DNA from 4 places in the Exiguobacterium sp. LL15 genome. Region 4 is predicted to be linked to each of the others. Evidence: riboswitches for the same ligand, from Rfam matches in the RefSeq annotation. Region 4 holds a riboswitch; each other region holds the start of a gene.
The links. A riboswitch is a leader RNA that binds a small molecule or an ion and turns the genes downstream of it on or off. The one in region 4 is predicted to bind thiamine pyrophosphate.
Positions count from the first base shown of each region.

Region 1 (7,492 bases), 240 kb from region 4:
GAAGCGACCATCTGTACAGCTGGTCCGATGATTCCCGCTGTATCACACGTCTCCTGATCTCGCGGTAATTGATCGAGCAGACAATGCAGACACGGCGTCTCCCCGGGACGGACGGTAAACGTGATTCCATAACTGCCGACGCATCCACCATAAATCCACGGAATCGAACGCATCGACGCCATGTCGTTCATCAGCAAACGAATATCGAAATTGTCCGTCGCGTCGATGATCAGATCGATATCATCGAGAAGCCACGTCAGCGCTGCCCGGTCGACGTCTACTACATGCGCTTCGATCGTAACCGTCGAATTAATCGCTTCAAGCCGTGCTTTTGCGGCAATCGCTTTTGGTACGATGTGACGCGCATCTTCCTCGGTATAAAGCTGTTGTCGTTGTAGATTACTCCACTCGACATAGTCGCGGTCGACGATTCGGACGACACCGACACCGGCGCGGACGAGTTGCTCTGCCGACGCCGTTCCGAGCGCTCCCATGCCGATGATCAGTACCTTTGCTGCTGCTAAGCGTGCTTGTCCCGCTTCCCCGATCGGTTGAAATCGAGTTTGCCGTGAGTAACGGTTCATCGAATCAATCCACTCGTTGGACTACTCGCGACCGCATACTGTTTTTTCTCGATTCGTCCCGCTTCGTATCCGAAGCGCCCTGCTTCGACAGCTAGTCGCATGGCGTGCGCCATCTTGACCGGATCTTTCGCATGGGCGACAGCGGAGTTTAATAAGACACCGTCCGCACCGAGTTCCATCGCATAGGCGACGTCGGTCGGCGAGCCGATCCCGGCGTCGACGATGACCGGGACCGTCGTCTGCTCGATGATGAATCGTAGATGAAGTGGGTTGAGAATGCCTTGCCCGGAACCGATTGGTGATGCAGCCGGCATGATGGCGTGACAACCGAGTTCCTCGAGTCGCCGTGCAAGGACGACATCGTCTGACGTATACGGTAAGACGATGAAGCCTTCTTTGAGTAATTCTTCAGAAGCCCGTAACGTCTCGATCGGATCAGGTAGTAACGTCTTATCGCAACCAATCACTTCGACCTTGACCATGTCACACATACCGGATGCCCGCGCAAGCTTCGCTAACCGAACAGCTTCCTCCGCCGTCTTCGCACCAGCCGTGTTTGGAAGTAGATCGTACTTCGCTAAATCAAGCGACTCCAAGAAATTCGCTTGTTGTTTGTCGAAGATATCGAGCCGACGGACGGCAAATGTCAAAATTTGTGAAGCAGACGCATCGATTGCTTTCTGCTGTACCGTAGCATCCGTATATTTCCCTGTTCCGAGCAATAACCGTGATTCAAATGTCTTTTCTCCAATTTTCAGCATGTTTATCCTCCTCCTACGAAATGAACGATTTCAAATGTGTCATTGTCCCGAACGACTGTCTGACCGTACGCCATGCGATCGATAATTTGTCGATTCTGTTCGACGATGACGAGCTTTTCCCCTAAGCCGAGTTGCGTGAGCATGTCCTCGATCGTTTTAATCTGTTCGATCGTGTGGTCATTGCCGTTAATCGTAATGTTCATCGGACTTCCTCCTTCTGAATCAACCGTAATGTATTTACCAAGACTTCCGCTGTCGCTGGTGCGAGTAATATGCCATGCCGATGATGCCCTGTCGCTAGGAAGATCCGACGGGATGAATCGGTGACTCCGATATATGGCAAGCCGGACACCGTTTGCGGTCGTACACCGGACCAGACTTCTTCGATGACCGCGTCACGAATCGGTGGATACAGTCGTTCTGCTGCTTGAAGCAGTGACATGATCCCAGCGACACTGACGCCGACCGTCTCGTCGTGCGGCAGTTCGGTCGCACCGATCAAAATCCGTCCGTCAGCTTTTGGCACGAGGTAGACGGCTTCATCAAACAGAATCGAGCGTAACGGCTGACCCGCGAGACGGACGGCGAGACACTCCCCTTTGACCCCATATGTCGCGATCGAAATACCAGCTGTATCGAGCAAGGCTTGCGACCCGCGTCCGGCAGCGACCGTCACTGTTCGTCCGGTCCACGTTCCTGCGTTCGATTCGATCCTGATGAAGTCATCGTTCTCTTCGATGCGTGTGACATCTACCTGTTCTTCAATCGATATGCCACGTGCGTGTAAGGCATACATCAATGCAGTCGTCAGTCGTCGTGGATCGATTTGACCGACAGCTGGAAACAGATGCTCGCGTCCTTTACGTTTTAACAAAAACGGTTGTTCCCGGTACCCACAATCGATGCCTGTCTCTCGCTCGAGTCGACGTGCAAGCAGTGGATACAGACGACGACTTCGCGCGGCAAGTGCATGCAATTCTGCTCTCAGCTCGATGTCCGTCGCAAGCATCCCGGCAGCTGCGCGGCTCGTTCCTCGTCCGCATGTTCCACGTTCTAAGACGACGACGGATTCATTCTGACAGGCGAGACCGTAAGCAAGCGTCAACCCGATGACTCCGCCGCCGATGATGATGTGATCCGTCATACGCGAACCCCCTGGTAACGCCTGATGGCGGCGAGTGGATCCGATTGACCGAGAATACCCGATAAGACGGCGATTCCGGTTGCACCGGTTGCTGCGATTTCAGGCATGCATTCTGGTGTAATCCCACCGATCGCAATGACTGGCTTCGTCGTGAAGGTGACGACTTGCTTCAAGGCGTCGATCCCTCGGGGTGGTAGGTCCGGCTTCGACGCTGTCGGATAAATATGACCGTACAGCAGTCGGTCGGCTCCTTCCGCTTCTGCTGCCAGTGCCTCTGCTAGTGAATGGACCGATTTCCCGATGACGAGATTCGGAAAATGACGTCGCACATCGCGGACACGCATGGAACGGCGCGTCAGCTGCACACCGATGCCGGCGACATGGGCGACGTCGACCCGGTCATGAACCGTTAACTGTTCAGGCGAATAACCATGCCCAAGGAGTGCGTCAATCAGATCAAGTAATTCTGCCGCCGATAAGTTCGGTTCACGTAGATGCAGCTGATCCGTATAGGGTTGAAGTGATTGAAAGGTCTTTATTTCGTCAAGCGGATGAATGGATCCCGTCGAAATCAGATGTAAACGCATCATGTTCTTCCTTTCCATACGAAAAAGGACCACTCCCGATGTTGAAGGGAGTGGTCCGAAAATGCGCTGAAGCGCTAAGGATATCTAGGGTTTCGAGCCACTTCCCTCCGCTAGTACGAACTAGATCAGGTTCAAAGGGTCCGGATACTTCCGTCTCAGTCTGCTGGGAGACTCCCCTAGTGTCTTTTCGTGTTTAATTGGCTTGCCCCATTAGTCTAGCATGAGTCGCTTTGCTTCGCTAGTCCTAGTTGAGCGCTTCCACTTGCTGAATCAGCTCCGATTTCGTCGGTCGCTGTTGCTCTTGGCTGTCGGCATACGTCTGCTTTAGCTTCAGGATGCGCATTACTTTAGCATCGAGCATCTCCGGCGTCAGCGTTTGGTCTTTGACGGCTTGCATCACTTCAGCATGAACTTTTGCGTAAGCACCTGCCTCTGAAAACATCGCCATATCAGCTCCATTGACGAGCGACTGACGTGCCGCTTCTGCGAGACCATATCGTTTCGTGATCGCTCCCATGACGAGATCATCCGTGATGATGACACCGTTGAATCCGAGTTGCTGACGCAAGAGGTCAGTCAAGATCGGCTTTGAGAGCGAGGATGGATTCGTATCGTCATACGCGGGATAGAGAATATGGGCAACCATCACCATCTCGGCGCCCTCTTGAATCGCTTCTTTAAACGGTAACAGTTCCGTCTGCTTCAGTTCTTCCTTTGATGCCGTCACTTTCGGTAGCCCGACATGGGAATCGACACTCGTATTGCCGTGACCGGGAAAATGTTTGACGACCGGAATCGTTCCCGTCTCCTGCATCCCGTGCATCAGGGCCGTACCAAGCGTCGCGACGGTCTTCGGATCAGCACTGAACGCACGGTCGCCGATGATCGGATTGTTCGGATTACTGTTGACGTCTAGGACCGGTGCGAAGTCCATGTTGAAGCCATAAAATCGTGACAAATGTCCGAGCGTACGTCCGACATCTTCCATTTTCGCATCATCTGCTCCTTGCGCCATCCGTTGACTCGTCGGTAGACGTAATCGTTGATCCGGTACCCGGCTGACCCGTCCGCCTTCTTCATCGATCCCAACAAACGCATACGGTTTTTGATTCGTCTCTTGAATCGCACGTGTGAACGTCAAGAGTTGTTCTTCTGACGTGATGTTTCCGCCGAGCAATAAGACCCCGCCAATCGCATGCGTCTGTAACAATTTCCGGTCAGCTGCTGAAAGTTCCGTGCCGGCGACTCCGATATAGAGCAGTTGATCGATTTTTTCTGACGTCGACATCGCTTTTAATTGTTGCTTTAGTTTTGCTTGTTGTCGTTCTTCCTTCGTTGGCTCAGGCTTCGGTTTCTTTTCTTCTGTCGGTTGTTTCGATTCCGGTTGTGATGATTTCGTTGGTTCCGTCGTCTCCTGCGCACACCCTGCAAGCAACAGGCAACCGATCAGTACGACTTTCTTCACAAAGGATCCTCGCTCCGGACACCATTGATCGAATAATAGACGGAAATCTCAGCGTTCAGGGATTGCGAGACCGAACAATATTTATCCTTTGATAACGAGATGGCGCGACGGACTTTATCTTCCGGGAGATCTCCTTCGAGCCGGTAATGAATCGAGATCGACGTAAAACGCCGCGGATGGTCCTCTGCCCGTTCTCCTTCGATATCCATTTCGAAATGGGTGATCGTCAAGCGCATCTTCTCTAAGATCGAAACGATATCAATTCCGGTACAGCCGGCAACGGCATGTAGCAGTAGTTCAGTCGGTCGCGGCGCTTGATTTTCACCCCCGTTTTCGGGTGCTGCATCCATCGCCAGGTGATGCCCTGATTCCGTCTGTCCACTAAACCCCATCTGTTTGTTCCATGTCACTGTCGCTTGCATCGTTTCCACTCCTTTATAAGTAGTCTTCTTCTGTAGTATACGCAAAAAACAGCAAGCCTGGAAATTCACACGCTATTTTGAATAATGGTTCTTTTCCCGAAATCTCGCTTTGCGATACCCGGCGAAATCGTTTCATGCTATCCTGTTACTCATAGTTTCGCGCGCAAGCGCTAGAATTGAGGAATTATCCATGTCACCTACTACTCGTTTAAGTCGACGCGATTGGCTCTTGATCGCCACGTTGTCGCTCCTGACGTTCGTACTCGGAACAAGCGAATTCGTCATCGTCGGGATCCTCGCTGAAATCTCCTCAGCCCTTGATATCACGATCGCAACAGCCGGTACGCTCGTCTCAGCCTTTGCCATCTCCTTTGCAATCGGTACACCGATCGTCATGTCGCTGACCGGTCACCTGGAACGGCGTCGCCTGATCCTACGTCTCTTACTCGCCTGGGTCTTACTGAACCTTGCCAGTAGTTTTGCTCCAAGTTACGAAGTGTTGCTCGCAACCCGCATTCTGACAGCGATCTTGACTGGTGTCTTGATCTCACTCGCGATGGTCGTCGCAAGTGACGGTGTGCCTGTCGCAAAACGCGGTGTCGCCGTCTCGTTCATTTTCGGTGGTTTTACACTCGCGAACGTTCTCGGTGTCCCCATTGGAACGTTCATCGGGCAACATGCTGGCTTTGAAGCCACGTTCTGGCTGACGACAGTCATGGGATTGATCGCGTTTCTCGCCGTGTGGAAAATCGTTCCGGTCCAGCAATCGACGGGTTCTGGTTCTATTAAGGAACAGCTTGGATTGCTCGCCAACCCACGGATCCTGATCGCCTTCTTTATTCCGTCGTTTGGATTCGGGGCAACTTACGTCGTCTACACATATCTCGTGCCGATTCTGCAAACAGAACTCGGGATTGCGAAAACGTGGATCAGTCCGATCTTGCTCGCTTACGGCGTCGTCTCAATCTTTAGTAACATCCTTGCCGGCAAGATTGCTAGCAAAAATCCGATGGGACGCTTACGGTTCGTCTTCGTCGTGCAAGCAATCGTTCTTGCTGCGTTATACTTCACGACAGCATCCCTTCCGCTTGGTCTGTTCAACATCGCCTTGATGTCGTTGATGTCGATTTTACTGACCACTTCGACACAAATCTACTTGATTGACCTCGCTGAAAAGTTCAACCCGGAAGCAAAAGGACTAGCCGCTTCATTAATGCCGGTTGCGAGTAACGTCGGGATTGCTTTTGGTTCGGCACTCGGTGGTATCGTCTATGCGAACGGTCCGATGATGAACACGGCACTCGTCGGTGGACTGGTCGCGCTCATTGCTGCTTTATTGACTGCAGTCAGTCATCGCCTCGATCAACGGTCATGAAACCGTTACCTTATCCTTTTTTGTAACAGGTCGATGACGGTTCGATGACGTTATGATGATAGTCCCCATCTCGCTGATGATTTTTCAGTATGATGGGGACTATGTTGTAGTAGAGGAGTGTCTGAAAGTGAAAGCATTACACATCATCGGTCTCGGTCTGTTGACGATCATCCGACTCTGGCTCGGAATCCAGTGGTTCATCGCTGGAATCGGTAAGTACATTAATGGCTTTGATGCAAAACCGTTTCTCGAAGGAGCGCTCGCGAAGTCAACGGGCGAAGACGCACTCGTCAGTTCCTGGTATGCGACGTGGATCGAGCAACTCGCCTTACCGAACATCGGGCTGATCAACGCCTTGATTCCGTTCGCGGAACTCGTCGTCGGGATTCTGTTGATTCTTAGTCTGTTGACAGTTCCTGCACTGGTTGTCGGAAGCATCATGAATCTCAATTACTTACTCGCTGGGACGATCGCATTGAATCCAGTATTCTTAGCAGCGTCAATCGCCTTACTGGCTGCAGGACGCTTTGCCTATCAAATCGGCATCGATCACTGGATCATCCGCTGGTATCGTTCGTCGCAGCAACCGCATCCCCTGGACCGGATTCCGGTCTAACGAAAAAAACTCTCCCAAACGCGGGAGAGTTATTTTTTTTGTTGCTCAAGAATCGTCTGTTGTGTCGGGGTCCCGCCGACTGAGACCGTACGCTCGAGGAATAGGTATGGTTTACCATCAACTTCAAAGCGACGGTCACCGAGATAACGTGCCGAATGCCCATCCGTTGCGAGCTTTTGTTCGATTGCTGCGACATGTTCGTCGAGTGAATAAAACCGATCGTCAAACGTCATCGTGATGTTTTTCTTACGATACCCGAGTAAGAAATTGTAGTAGAACCAATACATAGCACCTGCGAATACGACAAAAATCAAGAATTGCATGTGAGTTCCCCCTTTGTATAGTCTTTATACGTTGGAAGAAAACAGGAGGTTTCAAATATTTTACTTTTTTCGTAGTTCAGTTAATTGTCATCCCGTTGAGTTGAAGGTCACTCTTAGGCATGTCATATTTGATTGTCCCCTCGTATCGAACTTCTTCAGTCTGTGCATCTAAAACAAGGATAGATGTGCCATTTTTCTTTGTTTCGATGAAGGAA
Region 1 is NZ_JANFNX010000001.1:1,660,082-1,667,573, forward strand. Features, by position in the region: gene NOM72_RS08730 (ThiF family adenylyltransferase) at 1-584, opposite strand, end outside; gene NOM72_RS08735 (thiazole synthase) at 581-1,345, opposite strand; gene thiS (sulfur carrier protein ThiS) at 1,348-1,548, opposite strand; gene NOM72_RS08745 (FAD-dependent oxidoreductase) at 1,545-2,489, opposite strand; gene NOM72_RS08750 (thiamine phosphate synthase) at 2,486-3,079, opposite strand; TPP riboswitch at 3,162-3,264, opposite strand; gene nagZ (beta-N-acetylhexosaminidase) at 3,321-4,541, opposite strand; gene NOM72_RS08760 (OsmC family protein) at 4,538-4,963, opposite strand; gene NOM72_RS08765 (MFS transporter) at 5,154-6,338, shown strand; gene NOM72_RS08770 (DoxX family membrane protein) at 6,466-6,954, shown strand; gene NOM72_RS08775 (hypothetical protein) at 6,984-7,277, opposite strand; gene NOM72_RS08780 (hypothetical protein) at 7,354-7,492, opposite strand, start outside.
Region 1: it holds a riboswitch for thiamine pyrophosphate, as region 4 does, so the genes downstream of both, NOM72_RS08750 (thiamine phosphate synthase) here and tenA (thiaminase II) in region 4, are expected to answer to the same signal.

Region 2 (7,492 bases), 1.0 Mb from region 4:
CTGTTCAAGCAGAAGCGTTAGATGCTCGTAAAGCAGGAGACCGCTTTGAAGTAGAATCGTTTGATCGGATTCTTGTCGACGCACCTTGTTCAGGACTCGGTGTCATTCGAAGAAAACCAGATATCAAATGGACGAAACGCCCGGAACAACTCGAGCAACTCCCGAAAATTCAACGAGATATTCTGACATCTGTCTTACCACTCGTTAAAAAGGGTGGAACCTTTGTCTATTCGACTTGTACGATTGATCCGACCGAGAACGAGGATCAGACAGCGTTCATTCTCGATCAAGGATTTGAATTTGATACATCCTTTGCGGCACGGATGCCGGAATCCGTGCGACATCTGATTGGGGATCGAGCAGAACTCAAGTTGTTACCGACGACAGTCGGAACGGACGGCTTCTATATTGCCGCGTTTAAAAAACGAGAAGATTGACACGAACGGAGGACTGTCATGGAGTTAGCTCACCTTTCGACTACTGGGAAAGTCAGGACTAAAAATGAGGATACGGTATTACTCGTCGGGAACGCTGAACGTGGTCTTGCCGTCGTTGCGGACGGTATGGGAGGTCATGCTGCTGGCGATATCGCAAGTGCAATTGTTCGCGAGGTATTTGAAGCATCCTTTTCACTCATGCCCAATCGTCCGATGGAATTGTCTGAATGGATAGAACAACGTGTAGCCGAGGCAAATGCCCGGATTCTTCAGTTTTCAAAAGAAGAGCAACTTGCCATCGTCGGAACGACCATTGCCTGCGTATGCTGGGTCGAGGAGTTGCTCGTCATCGGTCATGTTGGGGATAGCAGAGTCTATGCCCTTGAAGGTACGGCGTTAAAACAATTGACGGATGATCATTCTTACGTCAACATGTTACGACAAATGGGGGAACTTTCGGATGAGGAAGTCGAAAATCATCCACGTAAGAATGTCATCACACGGTCGGTCGGCTCGAACGAAACAGTCGAAGTCGACATTCAAGTCAGAGATGCTCCAGACTATGACCTCGTCCTCGTCTGTAGTGACGGGTTGACCGATGAAGTGCCAGATGATGTCATCGAACAGATCATCTTACAGGATGAGCCGCTTGATGAGATCGTTGGACGATTGGTGAAAGAAGCGAATGCTCGAGGAGGCGCGGATAACATTACGATTGCCGCCATCCGGTTCAAAGAAAGAAAGAGGGTCTGAATATGCGATACGGAGATCGATTAAATGACCGCTACCGCATAGAACGGCTAGTTGGAAGTGGCGGGATGGCGAATGTCTATCAAGCCTATGATGAGATTTTAAAGCGTCATGTTGCCATTAAGATTTTACGGACTGAATTTTCGCATGACGAACAGTTCATTCGTCGATTCGAACGTGAAGCGCATGCTGCTACCAGCTTGAATCATCCAAACATCGTTGCCGTCTATGATGTAGGCGAAGAAGATGCCATCTATTACATCGTCATGGAGTATATCGATGGTATGACATTAAAAACATTTTGTGAAAATCAAGCATTACCTGTGCCGCAGGCCGTCGATATCATCGCTCAAATTTGTGATGCGATTGATCACGCCCATGCACACCGGATCATCCATCGCGATATCAAACCGCAAAACATGTTGATTCGAGAAGATGGTACCGTCAAAGTAACGGATTTCGGAATCGCTGTGGCGATGTCGAATGCGACGCTGACGCATACGATGTCCGTTCTTGGGTCCGTCCATTACTTTTCACCGGAACAAGCAAAAGGTAAATTTGCGGATGAGAAGTCGGATATCTATTCGCTTGGTGCTGTCTTATACGAACTCGTAACAGGACAAGTCCCGTTCGAAGGTGATTCACCGGTTGCGATCGCTTTAAAGCATCTGCAAGATACACCGCGTCGCCCATCCGTCTTGAATCCGAAAGTGCCGCAAGCACTCGAGAACTGTATCATGCAGGCGCTTGCAAAAGCACCGCATGACCGTCAACAGTCCGTCGCAGCGTTTAAGGCAGATATGGTGACGGCGTTGTCTGACGAACGGGCAAATGAAAGCATCCGTGGCGCAGAAGAGGATGAGATGGAAAAGACAATGGTTTTATCACCTGTCCAAGTGCCAGAAGAATCAAAAGCGGAACTAGAATCACCCGCCGTCGCAACTGTTCAACCGAAAACACCGGAAAAGAAAAAGAAAAAACGCTGGTGGATCATCCTCTTGTTACTCCTTTTACTGGGTGGGGCGGCTACGACGTTCGCGATGTGGCCGGATCCAACGGTCACCGTACCATCTGTCGTCAAGACGGATGGAGACGATGCGGAAACGAAGCTTGAGAAACTTGGATTTGTCGTCGAGACAACGGAACGGAGTAGCGATACGGTCGAAGAAGGCGATGTCATCAGTCAAACGCCTCGTGAAAAAGCACAGGTCAAGAAGGGCTCGACAGTCAATTTGGTCGTTTCTACTGGTAGTGCTCCGGTTGAGGTACCGGATGTGACGGATGAAGCTGAAAAAGAAGCAATTGCAACGCTAAAAGAAGCAGGATTCGCAAAAGTCGAAGTCGAGCGAGAGAAGTCGGATGAGATCGATCGAGGAAATGTGATTCGACAGTCAATTTCTGCTGGAACGGAGGTCATTGCGAAAGAACAAACGATTACGATTACTGTATCTGAGGGGACGTCTTCTTTCGAGTTGAAGGATTTGACGAATTTATCGAGTGATGAAGCAAAAGCTTATCTCGATAAAGTAGGATTAGACGGAACGTTCGAACAAGAATTTTCTAGCGATGTCAAACTCGATCAAGTCATCCGTCAGTTCCCGCAAGCTGGCGCACAAGTCGAGCCGAACGACTCCGTGACGGTCTTCATCTCTAAAGGTGAGGAAGAAAAAACAGTGACGGCGACGTTCCCTGAAAAGGTCGTCTATGATGCTGTTAGTGAAGATGAAGAAGAGGCTCCGCCGAAACAAGTCATCCGAATCGAGACGGAAGACGCGAAAGGGAAGCGGACCGTCATCGAGGAATCAATTGATCAAGATGAGACATTCGACGTGCCATTAACGATTGATCCGGGTGAAGAAGGCAAAATTACGATCTATAAAGACGATACGGTGTATCGTTCAAAAACCATCACGTACAATCAAGCAAAAGACGCACAATGAATGTGATAAAAAAGGAGTGCATAGGATGACGGAACAACGCATCGAAGAGAATCGAGAAGGAACGATCATACGCCTGCAGGGCGGCTTTTATGATGTCATGACACCAGAAGGAGAAGTTCGTTCACGAGCAAGAGGAAATTTCCGAAAACGCGGCATCAGTCCAGTCGTCGGAGATGAAGTCGTGCTTCATATCGAAAGTGAGACCGGGTACATTCTCGAAGTGAAGGAGCGGGACAACTTTTTAGTACGCCCGCCTGTCGCGAATATCGATCAAGCGTTGCTTGTCGTCTCAGCGGCAGAACCTGATTTTTCAGCGCATCTACTCGACCGATTTCTCGTCTTGATCGAAGCGAAGGAAATCCAACCCGTCATCCTGTTAACGAAGATGGATTTACTTGACGAAGTCAAAGGACCGGCTGTCCGAGAGGCGATTGCCGCTTACCGGAAGATTGGGTATACGGTCATCGAGACATCAAGTGAGACGTTGACGGGTGTTGAGCAAGTCCGTCCGTTACTTGCTGGAAAAACGAGCGTTCTCGCCGGACAATCCGGTGTCGGGAAAAGTTCATTGCTCAATGCACTGGAGCCCTCTCTTGATTTAGAAACAAGTGCGATCTCGAAATCACTCGGACGCGGACGTCATACGACGCGCCACGTCACATTAATGCCGCTTGCCGAAGGATTGATTGCCGATACGCCAGGTTTCTCGAACCTCGATTTTCCGTATGATATGGAAATCGAGGATGTACGGTGGAGTTTTCCTGAATTCGTCGCTGTACAAGATGATTGTAAATACCGAGGTTGCTTGCATTTGAATGAACCCGGTTGTGCCGTCAAGGAAGCCGTCGAAGCCCAAGAAATCATGTCCTCTCGTTATGAGAACTATGGTATGTTTATAGACGAAATCAAGAATCGAGCCCGGAGGTATTGAAGATGATTAAAATTGCACCATCGATCTTATCAGCAGATTTTGCGAATCTTGAGCGTGATGTCAAAGCAGTCGAAGCAGCAGGCGCGGACTATATCCATTTTGATGTCATGGACGGTCAGTTCGTACCGAACATCTCATTTGGATTACCTGTGCTTAGCAGCTTACGTCAAAAGACGGATATGATTCTCGATGTCCATTTGATGATTGACCAGCCAGAACGTTTCGTTGAAGATTTCGTCAAGGCAGGGGCTGACATCGTGACGTTCCACGTCGAAGCGACGAATCATGTCCATCGTGTCTTGCAACAAATCAAAGCAGCGGGCGCAAAGGCAGGAGTCGTCTTGAATCCCCATACGCCATTATCAACGATTGAACACGTCCTTGAGGATGTCGATATGGTTTTATTGATGACGGTCAATCCGGGCTTCGGTGGACAAGCCTTCATCGAGCGTGTCATGCCGAAACTCGCAGCACTTGCGCAAATGAAAGCAGATCGTGGTCTGACATTTGAAATTGAGATTGACGGTGGCGTCAATCCGGAAACGGCAAAGCTTTGCATCGATAACGGTGCGAACGTTCTCGTCGCAGGGTCAGCAATCTACAATGCACCAGATTATGCGGAAGCGATCACTAGCATTCGTCAAGGGGCTGCCGTATAATAAGAACGAGAAAACGAAATATGATGACCGCAAGGGGTGTCGCTTGAAAAGCGGCTGAGAGGAGTCTTTTAGACTTTAACCCTTCGAACCTGTTCCGTTCAAACGGACGTAGGGATGTGGCGCACGCAGGCAGTACGGCGTTCGTCGTACTGCCTTTTTGCGTCCTCTCGTACAATGAAGGAGGAAAAATAGCATGAAACGGTTACAAATGATGATGGAAATTGCCATCTTCGCCAGTCTCGGAGTCGTCTTTGATTTACTGATTCCATTCAAAATGCCACAAGGAGGCTCAATCAGCTTAGCGATGTTACCGATCTTCGTCATGGCATTTCGCCACGGTGTCGTTGGAGGGGTCGTTACGGGAGCGCTTGTCGGTACGATTCAATTGATGTTCGCTCCACAAGTCTTGACGATCGTTCAACCGATGCTTGACTATACGATTGCGTATGGTGTCGTCGGATTAAGTGGTCTGTTCGCGCGTCAAGTCAGACTAGCCGCGCGCAATGGACAAAAGAAAAGCTTGATGGCGTTCGTTCTCCTGGCGACGTTATTAGGCGCAGGACTCCGTTATATCTGTCATGTCATCAGTGGAATCGTCTTTTTTGCCGAGTATGCCGAAGGTCCAGTCGTACCGTATTCATTGATTTATAACGCGACATACATGGTACCGTCTTACGTTCTTTGTGGTGTCGTTGCGGGTCTTTTATTCACGACTGCGCCACGCTTACTACGTTATTCGGCACGAGGCGTCTGAGATGCGGGCGATTCTCGTCTGTGCCGGTCCGCGAGAAGAAGCGCCGGATTTACGGACGTTTTGTCAGCCAGGTGATTTTATCGTCGGTGTTGACGGTGGTGTTCAGACGATTGAATCGTTTGGGCTGACATGCGACCTGACGATTGGTGATTTTGATTCGCTTGGTTATGTACCAGAAGGGGCAATCGTTCATCCGGCCGAGAAAGATGAAACGGATCTCGAACTGGCACTTCGTACAGTCTCAGAGAAGAAACAGTTTGAGGATACCTTCATTATCGGGGCGACAGGTGGGCGGCTCGACATGACCGTCCAAAATGTATATTTATTGAAGCGATACCCAGAGGCACGACTCGTGACGAAACGAGAAGAGGTACGATACTTGGCTGAGGGAACGTATGCAGTCGAAGCAGGGAGCTATTATTATCTTTCGTTCATTCCACTCGTACCATCGACTTTAAGCTTATCCGGAGTCAAATATCCACTTGATGCACATCCAGTACCGGTCGGAGGTTCCTTGACCGTCAGTAATGAATGGTGTGCGTCAGAAGCGAAGGTAGAGCTCCATCAAGGAGAACTATTGATGATGCGGACGCTTAAGGAATAGCACAATCATAGGAAAGAGGCCGTGGATGACTCCGCGACCTCTTTTTGTGTGAAATTATTCTTCGAGTTGAGAAGGGGCGACACGGATGTCGCTTTGAGCGGATAGATGTTTTCCTTTGACGAAGAGATGATAACTTCCCCACATGACAAGGAAGAAAGGAACACCGATGTATAGAGCGATTCGTTGATCCGCTTGAAACGCAAGACTGACGAGGACGACGACGTTAAGTGTCAACGAAATCAGTGGTAACACCGGATAGAGTGGTGTCTTGAATTTCAGTTCGGATACATCGTGTCCGTTTCGGACGAACTGACGACGAAATGCAAGCTGAGAAGCAGAGATCGAAATCCAGCCGACTTGAGCCCCGAGTCCGGCTAAGGACAAGAGCCAAATGAAGACGGTATCTTCTGCGAAAAATGCGGTCAGAAGCGATAACATCGCGAACATCATCGTAAAGAGTAAAGCACGCATTGGCACACCACGTGCATTGACGTAAGATAATTTCTTTGAAATCATCCCTTCTTGCGCCATTGCCCATAACATCCGAGTCGCCGCATATAATCCGGAGTTTCCGACGGATAATAGTGCCGTCAAGACGACGATATTCATCAAATCAGCAGCGTACGGAATGCCGATCGCATCAAAGACCATGATGAACGGACTGCTGACTCCGCCAGCCGTCTCATACGGAATTAATGCACCAACGATCGTAATCGATAAGACGAAGAAGATGAACGTCCGCCAGACTGTATTGCGGATCGCTTTTGGAATCGATTTTTCTGGCGTGTCGGACTCCCCAGCCGCAACACCGATCAATTCCGTTCCTTGGAAGGCGAAGTTGACGGCGATCATCGTCGTCAAGACACCAAGAATCCCGTTTGGAAACCAACCGCTTGCCGTAAAGTTAGCGAATAACGATGTTGGGCGATCTGCTTCCATCGGTAACCAGCCGAACCAAGCAGCGCCACCTAAAATGATGAAGAATAGGATCGCGAGGACCTTCAAACTCGAGAACCAGAATTCAGCTTCACCGAATGCTTTGGCGGAGACGGCATTCAGACCGAACAGCAAGACCGTAAAGGCGGTACACCAGACGACGACGGGTACATTCGGAAACCAGCGGTCCATTAAACTGCCGGCAGCTGTGATTTCGAGTGCCACCGTCACGGCCCAGCCGAGCCAATAAATCCAACCGACGGCAAAGCCGATCCCTGGTCCGATGAAGCGGGTCGTATAGGTCTGAAATGACCCCGAGACCGGCAGATAGACCGCTAATTCCCCTAGACATAACATTGTCAGATACATGATGGTCCCACCCACGATGTAACTGAGGACCGCCCCGAGAGGTCCTGCTTGTGAAATCGTTAATCCTGACCCTAAAAATAAGCCTGTTCCGATGATTCCGCCAAGTGAAATC
Region 2 is NZ_JANFNX010000001.1:887,385-894,876, forward strand. Features, by position in the region: gene rsmB (16S rRNA (cytosine(967)-C(5))-methyltransferase RsmB) at 1-437, shown strand, start outside; gene NOM72_RS04335 (Stp1/IreP family PP2C-type Ser/Thr phosphatase) at 456-1,190, shown strand; gene pknB (Stk1 family PASTA domain-containing Ser/Thr kinase) at 1,193-3,127, shown strand; gene rsgA (ribosome small subunit-dependent GTPase A) at 3,153-4,058, shown strand; gene rpe (ribulose-phosphate 3-epimerase) at 4,061-4,717, shown strand; TPP riboswitch at 4,740-4,849, shown strand; gene thiT (energy-coupled thiamine transporter ThiT) at 4,911-5,471, shown strand; gene NOM72_RS04360 (thiamine diphosphokinase) at 5,473-6,075, shown strand; gene NOM72_RS04365 (amino acid permease) at 6,130-7,492, opposite strand, start outside.
Region 2: it holds a riboswitch for thiamine pyrophosphate, as region 4 does, so the genes downstream of both, thiT (energy-coupled thiamine transporter ThiT) here and tenA (thiaminase II) in region 4, are expected to answer to the same signal.

Region 3 (7,492 bases), 620 kb from region 4:
GCTTACTTTCTTCATTTTCCTGTTTTTGCTGATCCATTACTTTTTTTGGTACAGGTTTAAAGCGGACAATCGTCGATTTAGCTTTAACCGGTTGTTTTGACCAATCAACGAATGGATAATCACTTCGCTTAATCTGATGGACCGTATAATCTGCGTGGCGAATCGGCTGACAGGCCAGATAGTCCTTTTTTTCGTCTGATAGGAAACGAACGTGTTGGAATTCACGCCCTTGGACATTCGGAGGCAGGAAGTATAAGTCAAACCCTTCGTGTTGCACGTATCGGTCAGGTAAGTGCTTCATGTCTGGTTTTTGCTGACAAACCTTCAACAAAGCAGCCGTTTGTTTTTTGGGGAGATCCGGTATCTCTTGCCCATCAAAAGTAGTCGAAATACCGCCCCAGTAATTGGCATCATATGTAAGGTCTAAGTATTGTTCTTTACCGCATCCGGCAAGTAGGACTGCGCCTGCGAGAATACCGGTATGTATATAGCGTCTCATGAAAACCCTCCTTCATCCTAATGACTATATTTTACCATAATTTCAAGAATAGACAGAATTTTCTATAACACTTTAACATCAAGATGTTTGACATCTCTTGAGTCGGGAATAATAGATGCATGCACGGTCAATCTATTACTATGGGGGTTTTATGATGGGTACATTCATTCAAGCAGTTGATGGCACGAAGATTTATGTCGAGGATGTCGGATCGGGTCAACCAGTCGTCTTTCTACACGGCTGGCCAGCAAACAACAATATGTTCGAGTATCAAAAGAACCTGCTCGTCGAAGAAGGGTACCGTTACGTCGGGATCGATTATCGCGGTTATGGCAAATCAGATGCGCCGGCAACGGGATACGATTATAAGACGATGGCGTCCGATATCAATGAAGTCATCGAACAGCTGAAATTATCGAACGTCACGTTGCTTGGCTTCTCGATGGGAGGAGGAATCGCCTTGTCCTATCTCTTGCAATACGGGGATTCAAAAGTCAGTAAGCTCGTTCTCGCAGGAGCTGCAGCACCTGTCTTTACACAGCGAGACGGCTATCCATACGGAATGACAAAAGAAGAAGTCGATGCGTTGATTGCCGATACGAAACAAGATCGTCCGTCGATGCTTAAAGGATTCGGGGAAATCTTCTTTGCGAAAGAACATCCAGAACCACTTCAACAATGGTTCCATGGACTTAGTATCGCCGCTTCGTCCCACGGTACGATTCAGTCAGCGATCGCCTTACGTGACGAAGACTTACGTGGGAAACTCGGAGACATCAAAGTCGATACGTTAATTATCCACGGTAAAAAAGACCAAGTCTGTCCGTTCGAGTTCGCGGAAGAAATGCAAAAGGAAATTCCACATGCACGACTTGAAGTCTTCGAAGAGAGTGGGCACGGTATGTTGCTTGATGAACAAGAGAAGTTCAACGAAACGTTACTCTCGTACGTTAAAGGAAATCAAACCGTCTAATCCAACAAGCCATGGACACCCGTCCATGGCTTGTTTTTGTGTACAAAAAAAAGTGTGCGCCGGCGCACACTTTTAAGGGCGATACTTCCGCATGAACCGTTGATCAATCCAGCGCTTCAGGTACCAACCGAACGGGTGAGTCGAATACTGATTGCCATACAGGGAAATCGCATGACGCGATCCCATCGATAAAATCGTCAAATAGTTCGTTTGCGGACGATAGGTTTGCAGTGTCTCTTCCTGGACGTACCGTAAGAGGTTTGCCAGTAAGATCGGTGCTTGCCGGACAGCTGTGACGCCATTCTTTGGAATATCGGGATAAGCGACGAGGGTCGCCGCGTCACCCGCAGCAAACAGACTCGGATGATCGAGCGCTTGCAACTGTTCATTGACGATTAGGAAACCGTCTTCCGTATAGAGCTTGCTGTCTGCAAACAATGCCGGTGCTTTCGCACCCGTTAAGCGGATGATCGCATCCGACTCGATTGGAGGGTGATGCTTGAAGCGGAGTGGTGGTTCGTCATCTATTGGACGTTCCCGGATCCAATATACATCGAGTTCTTTTAACCGTCTCGCAATCGCTTCCGCTGCGGGGTGTCCTGAAAGTAACTCTGGATCCGTGATCAGTGTGATCGGTACACCCGCTGCTTTTAAGGACGCCGCCATCTCGACGGCCGCTGCACCACTTCCAATCAAGACTGGACGCTTTGCTTGTTGCAGACGCTTTAATGTATCGGGTAACCGGTAGTTCGGTTTAATCGATAATCGTGTCGTATCTTCCGCCCAATCGAACGAGCCAATATTCGTCGAGACGACGTCATAGGTGTAGCGTCTGCCGGATGCACCGAAGACGAGCTTTTCATCGGGGTCGATTTTGATGACGGTCTCTTCGATGAACTGTTTATCATTGGCGCGACACAGTGCGGCGACGTCGATACGGATCTCATCGATATCGTACGTTCCGTCAGCAAGTCCGGAGTACATGCCCGAGTAATATTGGTACGTCGAGGCATTTAAAATCAGCCACTCGACGTCTTCTGTTGGTCCATTGGTAATGCAATGCAGATGAGCGTGCCCTGCACCAATCAAGAGGATTCGTTTCATGTCGTTCTCCTTCAATCTGTCTTGCTAGAATGTACCCGGATACGGGTGGCGATAATCATAGCCAAAAGACAAGACTGATGAACAGGAGGATGACCATGAGATAGATAACATCCTGGCGCTGAACGACTGGCACTTCATAATATGTCCGTTCTGCTGAAAAATGACGGGCTTCGAAAGCGATCGCCATCCGTTCTGCCCGCTGGATCGATCGCGAGAAGAGCGGTAAGCCGATTGATAGGAACGCATCACCAGGAAAGCGACTGTGAACGTTCCGAATCATCCGAACTTGCCGTAAGACGCGAACTTCTTCGACCAGTTGAGGCAGAAAGCGGATCCCGGCAAGAAATCCGTACGCGAAGCGAGGCGACACCTTTGCTTGGTGAATCAAGCTCATCACGAACCGGGTCGCATCGGTCGTCGTGACGAAAGCGAAACTTAAGCAGACGAACGTTGCCATCCGTAAGGCAAGTAACCAGCCGTGCATAACACTTTCCGATGTGACATGAAACCAACCAAACGACCATAGAGGATTCGTTCCTTTGCCGAAGGCTGCCATCATCCAGAACGTCAATAAGAATAATAGACTGTAAGGTGCGAGTCGTTTCAAGAAATCGTGAGGACCCCACCCGGAGAGGAGTAGCAGCGCGATAGCAAAACTCAGGAACACCAACGTCTTGACCCAGTCGTTCGTTGCAATCAAGGCAAACATGATCAAAAACAATCCGCTACCTTTGATGACAGGATTGAGTTTAGCGAACGGTGACGCGTTCGTCTGCATTGCGCTTCACCTCCTGGAATTGGTACGAAAGTGGACGTTGTAGCTGACAGCGTTCGAGTAACGGAACATCAGCGAATAACTCGCTCGGACTTCCATCAAAGGCAATTCGGCCTTGCTCCATAACGAGGACACGATCCGCGTATCGGGCGACGAGTTCCATGTCGTGCGTTGCCATGACGAGTGTCGTTCCGTTTTGTTGTTCCGTCAACAACTGTTCCATGAGCCGCCGTGTCGTCAATCCATCCTGTCCGAACGTCGGTTCATCGAGCAACAATAAATCCTTCGTCTGCCCGAGCATCGTCGCGACGCTGAGCCGTCGTTGTTGCCCCGTACTAAGCGCAAGCGGTGACTGCTCTTTGACAGATGCGAGTTCCAGTCGTTCGAGCAACGCTGTGCGCTCATCACTCGTCGCTGCCCGGTGACTCCAGTCGATTTCCGCTTCGACTGTCAGTTTGAGAAACTGCAGATCCGGTTGTTGAAAGACATAGCCGACATGCTCATAAAAGCGTCGCCGGGAGTAACGCTGAGCCGAACGTTCCTGGAACCGGTATGTTCCTTGATGCGAGAGCAACCGACCGAGTGTTGCAAGCAACGTACTTTTCCCGGAGCCGTTTGCCCCGAGCAGCATCACCCATTCTCCCGTCTTCAGGGAAAATGTCGCATCGGTCAGCGGGTAAGGGGCTTTCGTCGATAATGCAGCGACGTGTAACAAGGGAATGCCTGCAGTAGCGACTGGAGGAAGCACATGAAGTCGCGCTGCTTGTGGTCCATCTATGGGTAACGTCTCTAACGTGTACGGATACAAAGAGGGAACAGCGATCCCTTTCGATTGAAGATCCGTATACGCCTGCGGGAACAAATCCTGCGGATGCGCCGTTGCAGTCACCGATCCGTCCTCAAGTAAGACGATTTTGTCGATGTAAGGTAAACAGACATCGAGTTGGTGTTCGATCAAGACGATCGTTAAATCATGTTCTTTCTGAATCTGAAAGATCAACGCCATCAGCTCGTGTTGCCCGATCGGGTCAATCTGAGCCGTTGGTTCATCGAGTAATAAGATCGTCGGCTCAAGTGCCAGGACCGCAGCGAGCGCGAGGCGTTGTTTCATCCCCCCGGATAGACTCGCGATTGGTGTCGAGAAGGGGAGAGGGAGACCAACGAGTGCGAGTAAGCGTTCAATTCGTTCCTCCATCTCTTCGCGTGGAATCGACCGGTTTTCTAAGCTAAAAGCGATTTCGCGTCCGATCGTTTCCATGCAGAACTGTTCTTCTGGGTTTTGGAATAGCACTCCGACCGAACCGGACCGGGTAACGGTTCCCGTCTGTTCGACTTCAATCGTCTCTGGTGTCAGTCCGGCTAGGGCATGAAGCAGTGTCGTCTTGCCACTCCCGCTTCGTCCGAGCAGAAGGGTCGTTCCTTGCTCGATCGTCAGCGATACATGATCGAGCACCGACTTCATCTGACCGGGGTAGCGGATGCTGAGATCGTCGACAGTAATCATGCGACTTCCCGTTTCGCACGTCCTGCCGCAAACCCGTTCAAGACACCGGTCGCAACAAGGCGACGGACGAGAATCGCTGCAAGCAAGCCGCCCAGTAATGCGCCACTAATTAATTGTAAGCCAGTTGTCGCAAGCAACGTCGTCGTCGTGTAGTAACCGAATCCGTTCGCGATCAGACTATAGACAATGCTACCAATCGCGGCTCCAACACCCGATAACATCAATGTCCAGGTGTCATAACGACGATAACGCGTCATCGCAAAGACGAGTTCCGCACCAAGCCCTTGGCATACCCCGATCAGTAGAGCCGATAAACCAAAGTGACTACCCGTGAACAGCTCGACGGCTGCCGCGACGATTTCCGCGATGAGGGCGGCACCTGGTTTTTGAATGATTGCTGCGACGAGCGGGCTCGCGATGATCCAGATCCCAAACATCCAGTTGGCACCGACAGGTCCGAAGATCGCAGACATCGGTAACCAGAGTGTTGACCAACCAAGATAGATGACCCCGCAAGCGACGGCGAGCATCATCATGACCATGATTTCTTTCATTTTCCAGTGTTGCATTAGGTACGTCCTCCTTAGAATGGGGGAGACGCCAAAAAAGACCGCCCTCCGTAAAAAAGAGAGCGGTCCTCAGAAAAACTGCGCGCAGCAGGAGTCATTGGATGTGATCGCTCCACTTTCCTACGCTAGTATGAACTAGATCAGGTTCGAAGGGTCCGAAGTGAATCGTCTCAGCCAAATGGGCTCCCCTAGTGGATATGGTAATAGGTGATACGCTGTTCACTTTAGGCAATCTTCTGTCTATTGTCAAGACACAAAAAAACGATACGCCACGAAGGGCGTATCGTCAAACGACTTATTTGTTGTCTTCGTTCTCTTCTTTTGCTTCTTCTGAAGACTCTTCCGTAGCTTCCGCTTCGTTGTCTTCACCAGCTTCCGCTTGTGCCTCAGCTTCTGCTTCTTCGATTTCCTCAAGCTCTTGTTCAAGCGTTGATTCGACGACAGCTGCGACTTGAATGTCGCCTTCTGTGACGATACGGAAATCTTTTTGTTCTGGAAGATCAGCTACAGAGATCGAATCGCCGATTTCGAGGTTCGTGACGTCGACTTCGACGTTCTCTGGTAATTTATCTGGTGTAGCTGCGACTGTTACTTTAAAGAGTGTCTGTGACAGGAATCCACCGACTTTAGCGCCAGCTGCTTCGCCGACGAGTACGACGTCTGCTTCGACTTCTGTCTCTTCATCCATTTTAACGGCGATGAATTCAACGTGATCGACAGTTGGTGTGAAGACATCCATATCACGACGGTTGATCAAGACGTTAATATTTTTACCGTCGAGTTTCAGTGAAATCAAGACGTTCTCACCGTTTTCTCGAACGATTTTAAGCAATTCTTTTTCTTCGAATGCGATTGGTGTACTTTCCACTTTGTAACCATACACGACACCAAGAGCTTTTCCTTCATGACGTAATTGTTTACGGAGTGAGCGTGGACGTACCTCGCGTTTTTCGGCTGTTAATTTAACTGACATGTTCATTTCCCCCTTGAATTTGGTATAGCCCTCAAAAGGTAATGAATGTAGGAGCAGGACAAGTCCTGAACAATTTAAATATGCTAAGACAATCGGTTTCAGACTCTTTTGAATCTGACGCTTTCGTGACTTTGCATTTCTCTCCCAGGTCATTACGCTGATATTGAGAAACATGTGTGAGTAAGTCACCGTTTGATGCGGTGCTAGTGAGTTTATACCCCTATGTTTTAAATCCTTAAACCTCTATTTTTTATTTTTTAAAGTCGAAAGACCTCCAAACCGCTTGAAATCAAGGGTTGAGAGGTCTTTCGTTTTTTTCATTTTTTATGGTGATGCGTTGGTTTTCACGAACCAGCACGCGGACGAGACGTTCGATGTGCCGCATCGTCGTCTGTCCCATCGTTGAGATTTGGAGCCATTGATTATGGACGAGATAGTCGCTTTCATATTGAACATGATAGCCTTGGATCCGGAGAGCGTCTCCTAAAGCGGTTGCCGACGGATGGACGATCGTCAGAATTCCCGGCGCTTGTGCTTCTTGCGTCGCAAGCAGGTTAAAACCAGTCGCGCGAACGGCCTGTTCGAGATAGGTCATCTTGATAGCGGCTTGATCGAGATCAAGGGCATCGAGCGCTGCCTGACAAGCCAGCAACAAGTTCGAGGAACCGGAAAAGGCGACGCCTTCCGCATAGAGTCCGAGATCTAGATAACGTGGAATACGTGGAGAAGGTAGGACGCGATCTACGTGACCGATGAACGCAAGACCCGGTAAACCCCCAATTGCTTTTCCGGAGACGGTCGTGACGAATCTGCAGCCGGCATACGAGAAACGCCCGGTTCCGACGGCGCTGATCGCATCGACGATGAGTGCGGTTCGTTGTTCTAACAGCGCTTTTACCGCATCGAGATCGTAGAGGACGCCCGTTGACGTCTCACAATGCGTCAACCAGATCCAGTCGTATTCCGTTTGATGCAGTTGACTCGCGAGTTGTTCCAAGTCGATCGGGTGACCGGATGGAAGCGAGTGGACATCAAAGGACTTTCCTGCTCGTGCTGCGTGATCGATCAAGCGTTGACCGAACTCACCACCGTTTA
Region 3 is NZ_JANFNX010000001.1:1,279,126-1,286,617, forward strand. Features, by position in the region: gene NOM72_RS06485 (hypothetical protein) at 1-499, opposite strand, end outside; gene NOM72_RS06490 (alpha/beta fold hydrolase) at 654-1,472, shown strand; gene NOM72_RS06495 (NAD(P)/FAD-dependent oxidoreductase) at 1,545-2,576, opposite strand; gene NOM72_RS06500 (energy-coupling factor transporter transmembrane component T family protein) at 2,632-3,354, opposite strand; gene NOM72_RS06505 (ABC transporter ATP-binding protein) at 3,326-4,855, opposite strand; gene NOM72_RS06510 (ECF transporter S component) at 4,852-5,424, opposite strand; TPP riboswitch at 5,525-5,624, opposite strand; gene NOM72_RS06515 (50S ribosomal protein L25/general stress protein Ctc) at 5,720-6,397, opposite strand; gene NOM72_RS06520 (GNAT family N-acetyltransferase) at 6,687-7,492, opposite strand, start outside.
Region 3: it holds a riboswitch for thiamine pyrophosphate, as region 4 does, so the genes downstream of both, NOM72_RS06510 (ECF transporter S component) here and tenA (thiaminase II) in region 4, are expected to answer to the same signal.

Region 4 (7,492 bases):
GTTTATCATAAGCAACGGCTCCTGCAACCGTATCAAAGGAGATTTGTACGGGAAGGGACGCTTTTTCGTCATCCGTTGCTTCCTCTGCTTTTTTTCGCTCGACGGATAACTTTTTGATATCAAGTGTTTTCGACAACTGTTTTGTCCGGTCGATGAATTCTTTTTTACCATATTCTTTTTTAGTAGCCGTACTCGCGTACGTATACATTTTATCGTAATCTTGTTTTTCCCAAAGTTTGATGTAGGCATCAAGACGTTCTTCAGGTGTCGGCTGATCTTGACATCCGGCAAGTAACGTCACACCAAACGTCGCTGATAAAAGAAGAGGGATCGTTCGTTTCATGGGTTTCGCCTCCGTTGTGGATTAGACTCATAATCATACCGTACCACTCCTGTTAGGAGATTTCATCTGAAACACAAAACCGGACTTCTCATGGAGAGAAGTCCGGTGAATCAAGCTTAGTTGAAGTAATTGAGTGGATTGACACTGTTTGCAGCAGACGTTCCGCTGTAGACGTATGGACCACGATGCATTTCGAAGTGGAGATGCGCACCGAATGCGTTACCTGTCGCACCAATCGTACCGATTTTCGATCCTTTAGCAATCGTTTGTCCGACTGAGACAGAGCGACTGTTCAAGTGTGCATATACTGTCGTGTACTGGATACCGTTCACCGTATGTGTCATCATGACATGATTTCCGTATGCGCCGTAATAACGGGATGTGATGACTTTACCGGCAGCCGATGCATAGACAGGTGTTCCTGTTGGAGCACCGATATCGATGCCGTTATGGAACGTATAACCGTAAACGCCACTCGCAGCACCATATCCTTGCGTGATTGGACCACTTGCTGGACGTGAGAAACCAGTCGTTGCCTTTGACGAAGTCGTCGTACTGTACTTTTTAACATATGTAGAAGAAACATAGCGTGATGCGCCGCCGTACGAAATTTTCGTCCATGAACCGGAAACACCGAGATAATTGAATGTCTGTCCTGTATTGACGCTACCGACGATTTTATAAGCCGTTGATGGACCTGTACGGACACGAAGCCCGTCCGCTGTGACCTTTACCTTATATGTCGTTGCAGCTTCAACTTTCGAAGCACTCGTTGTTGCAAAACCTGAAACTACCAAAGCTGTCATTGTCATTGTTGTAAGTAAACGTTTCATTGAGTGTATTTCCTCCTTAAAAATCTGAAGCGACAGAACGGATCATTACAAAATTGTAAGATTTTATGTATATTTATTTATTTTAGGGAATGATTTTTCGCCTGAGATGATTATAGCATCGTCAATAACACAAAAATATTTCAAATGTATTTCAAAATTATGCGTTATTAACATATATTGTAATGGATTAATAAGTAAAAAAGAACTGACGAAGAGTCAGTTCTTTTTTCTATGAAACCTATACTGTTATTCAATGGAAGAGGGTGAAAACACAGTCAAATGTTGTGGGAGTACCTCGACAGTCACGGGAACATGACCTGCTGTATCCCCATCGGCATTAATCGGCAATTCTTCTTTCGAGCGAATTTCGACACGTGTCGTCGTGAAGTGTTCGATTTGATCGGCTTTTGATAATCCACCCGTGATGAGTTTGGGTAATGCTTGGAGCGCATCAAAGAATCCAAGCTTCGTAATGATGAACCCATGTAGCAGTCCATCATCGACTTTTGCGTCTTCTGCAAACGATTCGAACCCACCAACGGAATTCGTCAAGGCGATAATCAACAAGTGTGCTTCTCCATCGAATTGTTTCTCAGCAGAATCAATTTCAATCGGATAGGGACTATGATCCTTGAAGGCTTTTAGACCTTCAATGAAATAAGCGACCGATCCGAGTGACGTTTTTTGTTCGACACTGACCTCCTCGACGGCTTCTGCAATCAGACCAACAGCGATGACGTTCATGAAGTAATGGTCATCATATTTACCGATATCGAGCGGTCGGGCAGGGGCATCAGCTAGAATCTGGATCGCCTCTTCGGGATCCGTCGGGATGTGTAATGCGCGCGATAAGTCATTGACCGTTCCGAGTGGGACGATCCCGAGTGTTGGCCGATGCGGTTGCTCGGCGATTCCGGTGATGACTTCATTGACCGTTCCGTCACCTCCCATGGCGATGACAGCGTCGTAATTAGACTGGGCGGCATGACGCGCGAATTCCGTCGCATCGTGTTCTTTTTCCGTAAACCGGACGTCGACGGTTTCAAAGCGAGTAGCAAGCGTCTCTTCAGCGAGAGTCGCGTGTTTTTTTCCGAGTTCTTTTCCAGAAGACGGGTTGATGATCAACATGGCTTGAGACAAGATGAATTCCTCCTTTGACGTATCTGTTCCTATTTTCCCGAGTCAAAGGAGGACTAATCATGTTAGTTCAAGTTTCTAGAATTAAGCGCTCATACAAACCTTCAATTTTTTGTAACAATGCTTCTTTTTTCATCTCGACCGTCATCCATTCTTCTTCCTCGGATACATGAGAGAGAATGGCATCAAGATGTACGACTTGAAATTCTAGCTCTTCAATTTGTTGTTCGATGGACTGTTCTTTCGCAGGCGCATTCGAACGCTTTGAAATACTCGATTTCTTCTCATGATTTATTTGAGGTGGTGTGGCACGAACGGCTTGTCGTTTCTCCACTGCGTAAGCATAGCTTCCAGCATACGAAGTAATTTGGCGGTCAAGCCAAATGATTCTCGAGAAAAGACGATTCAAGAAATAGCGATCGTGTGAGACGGCAATCAATGTACCAGAAAAATTCTCGAGTGCTTCTTCGAGTGTCTCTCTTGATTCAATATCTAAATGATTCGTCGGCTCATCGAGAATCAAGACGTTAATCGACGAATGAACGAGGACGGCGAGTTGCAATCGCACCCGCTCGCCTCCGCTCAGTGACAAAATGGACCGAAAGACAGTTGGTCCAAAGAACAGGAACCGGGCAAGGATATGGCGGGCTTCCGCTTCTGGAACGGCAATCCGGTCTCTAAACCAGTCGATTAACCGCGCGTCCTCTTCGAAATGGGCATGCTGGGACAGGAAACCGATCCGATTCGATGGTCCACGCGTGAGTGTGCCTGCGTCTGGTGATAATTCGTCAAGCAGCAGTGAGAGCAACGTCGATTTTCCGCTTCCATTCGTTCCGACAATCGCGATCCGATCCTGTGCCATGATCTCGAACGAGACGTCATCAAAAATGTGGTGGGTTCCGTAAGCAAACGAGAGTTCTTCAGCGCGAAAGACGACTTGGCTCGTGTGATCAGTGGAAGAGAAGGAGACATCAGCGGTTTTGGCTTCGAGTTGTGGTCGTTTAATCCGTTCGATCCGCTCGAGTGCTCGTTCCATTGATTTTGCTTTACGGAATAATTTCTCACTCGGTGGAGACGCTTCGTTTGCCCATTGCCGGAGTCGACGAATCGCTTCCTTCATTTTCTTTATTTTTTTCTGTTGCTCTTGGTAGGCGTGGAACTGTTCGAGCAGACGGCGTTCTCTCTCGTCGACGAACGCGCTGTAGTTCCCTATATAGGCTGTCAGTTCACCGTCTTCGAGTTCAACGATCGAGGTGACGACGGCGTCTAAGAAGACCCGGTCGTGAGAGACGAGCAGGATGGTTCCTGTGTAGTCCCGTAAGAACTGCTCCAGCCATTCCACGGCAGCTAAATCAAGATGGTTCGTCGGTTCGTCAAGAATGAGCAGATTTGGCTCCATGAGTAACATGCGACCGAGACAAATCTTCGTCTGTTCACCACCGCTCAACTGGTGGAAAGGACGAGTGAGTAACGGACGAAGGTGTAACCCGTTCACCATGCGCTCGATTTTCGAGTCGAGTAGATAGCCATCCTTTTGTTCGAACGCATTCGTCGCTTCCGCATATCGTGCGAGTAACGCATCAAGATTCTCTGGTGCTGTCGCCATCATTTGCTCCAACTGTTGCATCCGAGAACGGATCGCGAGGATGTCTTCAAACGCTGTCCAAAGGACGTCGAGTCCGGTCATCGTCTCACTATATACAGGAAGTTGTTCCAAATAGCCGATCGTCAAACCGCTCTTTTGATAGATGACACCACCGTCCGGTTGCTCAAGGCGAGCAAGCAAGCGGAGTAATGTCGTCTTGCCACTCCCGTTTCGTCCAATTAGACCGACACGGTCGTGTTCGTTTAAGAAGAGGGAAACATCCGTTAAAATTGTCTCGCCTCCGAATTGTTTGGTCAGGTGTTGAATGTCGCAAATCATCATAGTAAGTCGATCCTTTCGCGCGCATCAAAAAAAGGAGAGCGCAAATAGCACTCTCCATCACGTGTGAAAGATGCGCTTTGCTGTATTTTTCAATCATGAAGTTCTAAAAAAGGGCAGACGGGTGCCTTAGAACGCCATTCCATGAAAAATCGCGCGCAACAGATACAATTGTTCCATCAACCAGTGTTTGCACGCGGCAAAGTCCATCTTTTCACACCACCTTTCGTTTCAGATACATCTAGTTTACTATTTTTTTGTCAGTTACGGAAGTCTGAATTATTTGAACACACCCGCGATTGAACTGAAGAAGTCACTGAGTCCATCAAATAATTTAGCGAAAAATCCTTTCGTTTCTTCTGAAGTTGCGAACGCGTGGATGTCTTGTCCCGCATTTTTCAATCCACTCTCGATTTGTCCCCAGTTGATGTTCGCTTGCTCCATTTGATTGAACAGATTCGTCAGCCGGTCCATTTGTGCGTCAGACAACTGGATATTGTTGTTTTGAATGACTTGGACGATCAGGTTTTCGATTTCGACTTTGGTTTCCGGTTTTTGATTGGCGATCTCAGCCTTAATCTCATTCATCAAGTCAGCCACCTTATCCGTTCCGACCGTTTTCCCGACGTCTGATGTGACCGATAATTCTTGCTGTGCTAAATCCTTGCGTTTGTCACTTAACTTTATCCCGGTTTCAGCGGAAGTTTGATCGTACGCCTTCATGATTCCTGTCAGTGCCGATGTCCCGGTCACCTTGTAAGGGGAAGTAATCGTGATGTCGGCATCTTTGACACCCGCTGTGACGAGAGCGTTGAGATACATATCCTTCGTCACCCATGTGATGTTTTCCGTCGAGACGGAGAGTCCATCTCCTTTTTCCGTCAGTTCGATTTTAGCCGACGAATACATGTTGCCGCCTTTTTGCGACTGTGGGATGTTTTTCCCGAGATATTTTTCCTCGTCAGCAGAAGTGGCGATGATCGGTGTGATCCCTTCCGGTGCATTGAGACGTGAAAGCACCCATGCTTTATCTTTTGCGCCGAGCGACTCCCCGAGTGTGACGATCGTCTTATCGACGACTTGTTCGGCGGATGCGGCTGTTGGGAGTAATAAAGCAGAAGCGATAACGGCTGATGCCATGATTTTTGTTGGTGTATGCATAATGAAATCCTCCAATTGTAAGTAACAGAATGAATTATAGTATCAGGTACTAAATTTAGTGTACGGGAACGATGTCTGTTCGGAATCGGTCTGCAGATGGAGACGATATCCGTCTTCTGACACTCCATAGTATAGCGAAAAGGAGACAACTTGACTTCCGTTTTCAGCATGCTATAGTGAATTTGAATCGAATAATGACCACTAGGGGAGTCGGTAGACCGACTGAGACGAACGAAGACGTTCGGACCCTTTGAACCTGATTAAGTTCGTACTTACGGAGGGAAGTGGCGTCAAGTCTTGTTCTTCTTGCGCCATGCCCGTGTGTTTCGGGGTGGTGTTTTTTCGTTTCATAACTAAACGAGGAGGATGAGATCATGACATTCACACAAGAAATCAAACAAGCGGCACAAGCGTATTGGGATAGTAGTTTTACGCACCCATTCGTACAAGGAATCGGGGAGGGGACGTTACCGCTCTCGAAATTTCGGCATTACGTCATGCAGGATGCCTATTACTTAAAACACTTTGCGAAGATTCAAGCGAAGGCAGCGTCAAAAGCAGACGACTTCGCGACGATTGCGACACTTGCCGAGCATGCGACTTCGACTTACGAGGCAGAGTTGAGCTTACATCAATCATTTTTTGAGCCGCTCGGTATTACGGAAGCAGATCTTGAAGCATTTGAACCGGCACCGACAGCATATGCGTATGTCTCGCACATGCATCATGCGAGTGAAGGAACGCTCGGTGAGACGATTGCTGCCATCTTGCCATGTTACTGGTTGTATTATGAAGTCGGGCAACAATTACTAACGTGTACACCGGAAGAAAAAATCTATCAGCAATGGATCGACACGTATAGCTCGGAATGGTTTGAAAAGGTCGTCTTTGAACAGATTGCACGGCTTGATGCGCTGGCGGAGCAAGCGAGCCCGACAGAACGCGAGCGGATGAAACGTCATTTCGTGACTAGTTGTTACTATGAGTTACTCTTCTGGCACATGGGGTGGACGGAAGAGACGTTCACGTCGGTCTACGAAACGATTCCAGCTCGCCCGGTATCTTCTTAAACCAGTAGATGGTAGAATTAGGAATACCTTCTAGTGAAAGTAGGGATTGGAATGGAAATCATAGTCATCACACTCGTGATCCTCGCGGCATATGCTATGCAACGAATGCTTGGTAAAGTCAAAGTAAGATTTGTAGGACTTATCATCCCAACGTTGATCGTGTTATCCGGTATATCCGCATCGACTCGAAACTTCAAGGTAGCGTATAGCATGGGAAGCTACATTTCTGCTGTTCTTGTCATCGTCGTCTATGCACTACTGACTTATTGGTTATACCGCGTCTACCATCGTGCGAAAGAAGAAGCTGAATATCCGTATCAATCATTAAAAGACCGAGGCATCCTTTAAGGAGCTTCGGTCTTTTGGTGTATCACGTCATCATTTTTTCCAGTTTTTAAAGCCGTCACCGAATTCGAGATGCAGTTGATCGGTAAAGACACCGTTCTTAAAGACCGGCACATCAACCGGTAAAGTGCCTTGCGGTTTGAACGTTCCGAAGATCGCTCTGATACCTGCAGGCAGGTTCGGTCCCGCTGATTTTAGATTGCCTGCTTCGGAGTCTGGACCGTTTGGATCGCCTTTGAAGCCATAGACGAGGACGTGTGCCGGTGCGTCCGGTTGTACGGCGACATCGTATGGGTTACGGAGACTGAGCAGGACGGATGGTGTATCCGTTTGTTTCGCATAGCGGAAGATCGAAGCCGGAATCGCTTGTTCTGGTGCAGTAGGTAGTAGTTTAGCACTCGTGTTGACGTTGGAACCGACGATGATGTAATCTGCTGCATCGAGTTGCGCCCGTAATGTCGGGTTTTGGTCGAGCGGTAGCGTAGTAGCCGAGTAATTCGCTGTCGTCACGTGCCAGTTCCGATTCTTCGGTAGGGAAGCGATCGTTTTTTTCATGCTGTCCGTTTGATCCGCCGCAGGAGCGATCACAAGAACGTTGGCATTCTTTTTCGGTTTGAATGGTAAGGTCCGCTGATCATTTTTCACGAGTGTGACCGCGGCTTCCGTCATCGCACGTTCT
Region 4 is NZ_JANFNX010000001.1:1,900,727-1,908,218, reverse strand. Features, by position in the region: gene NOM72_RS09995 (penicillin-binding transpeptidase domain-containing protein) at 1-343, opposite strand, end outside; gene NOM72_RS09990 (M23 family metallopeptidase) at 460-1,176, opposite strand; gene NOM72_RS09985 (diacylglycerol/lipid kinase family protein) at 1,423-2,316, opposite strand; gene abc-f (ribosomal protection-like ABC-F family protein) at 2,384-4,237, opposite strand; gene NOM72_RS09975 (DUF1002 domain-containing protein) at 4,517-5,398, opposite strand; TPP riboswitch at 5,592-5,698, shown strand; gene tenA (thiaminase II) at 5,773-6,468, shown strand; gene NOM72_RS09965 (hypothetical protein) at 6,520-6,816, shown strand; gene NOM72_RS09960 (glycoside hydrolase family 3 protein) at 6,847-7,492, opposite strand, start outside.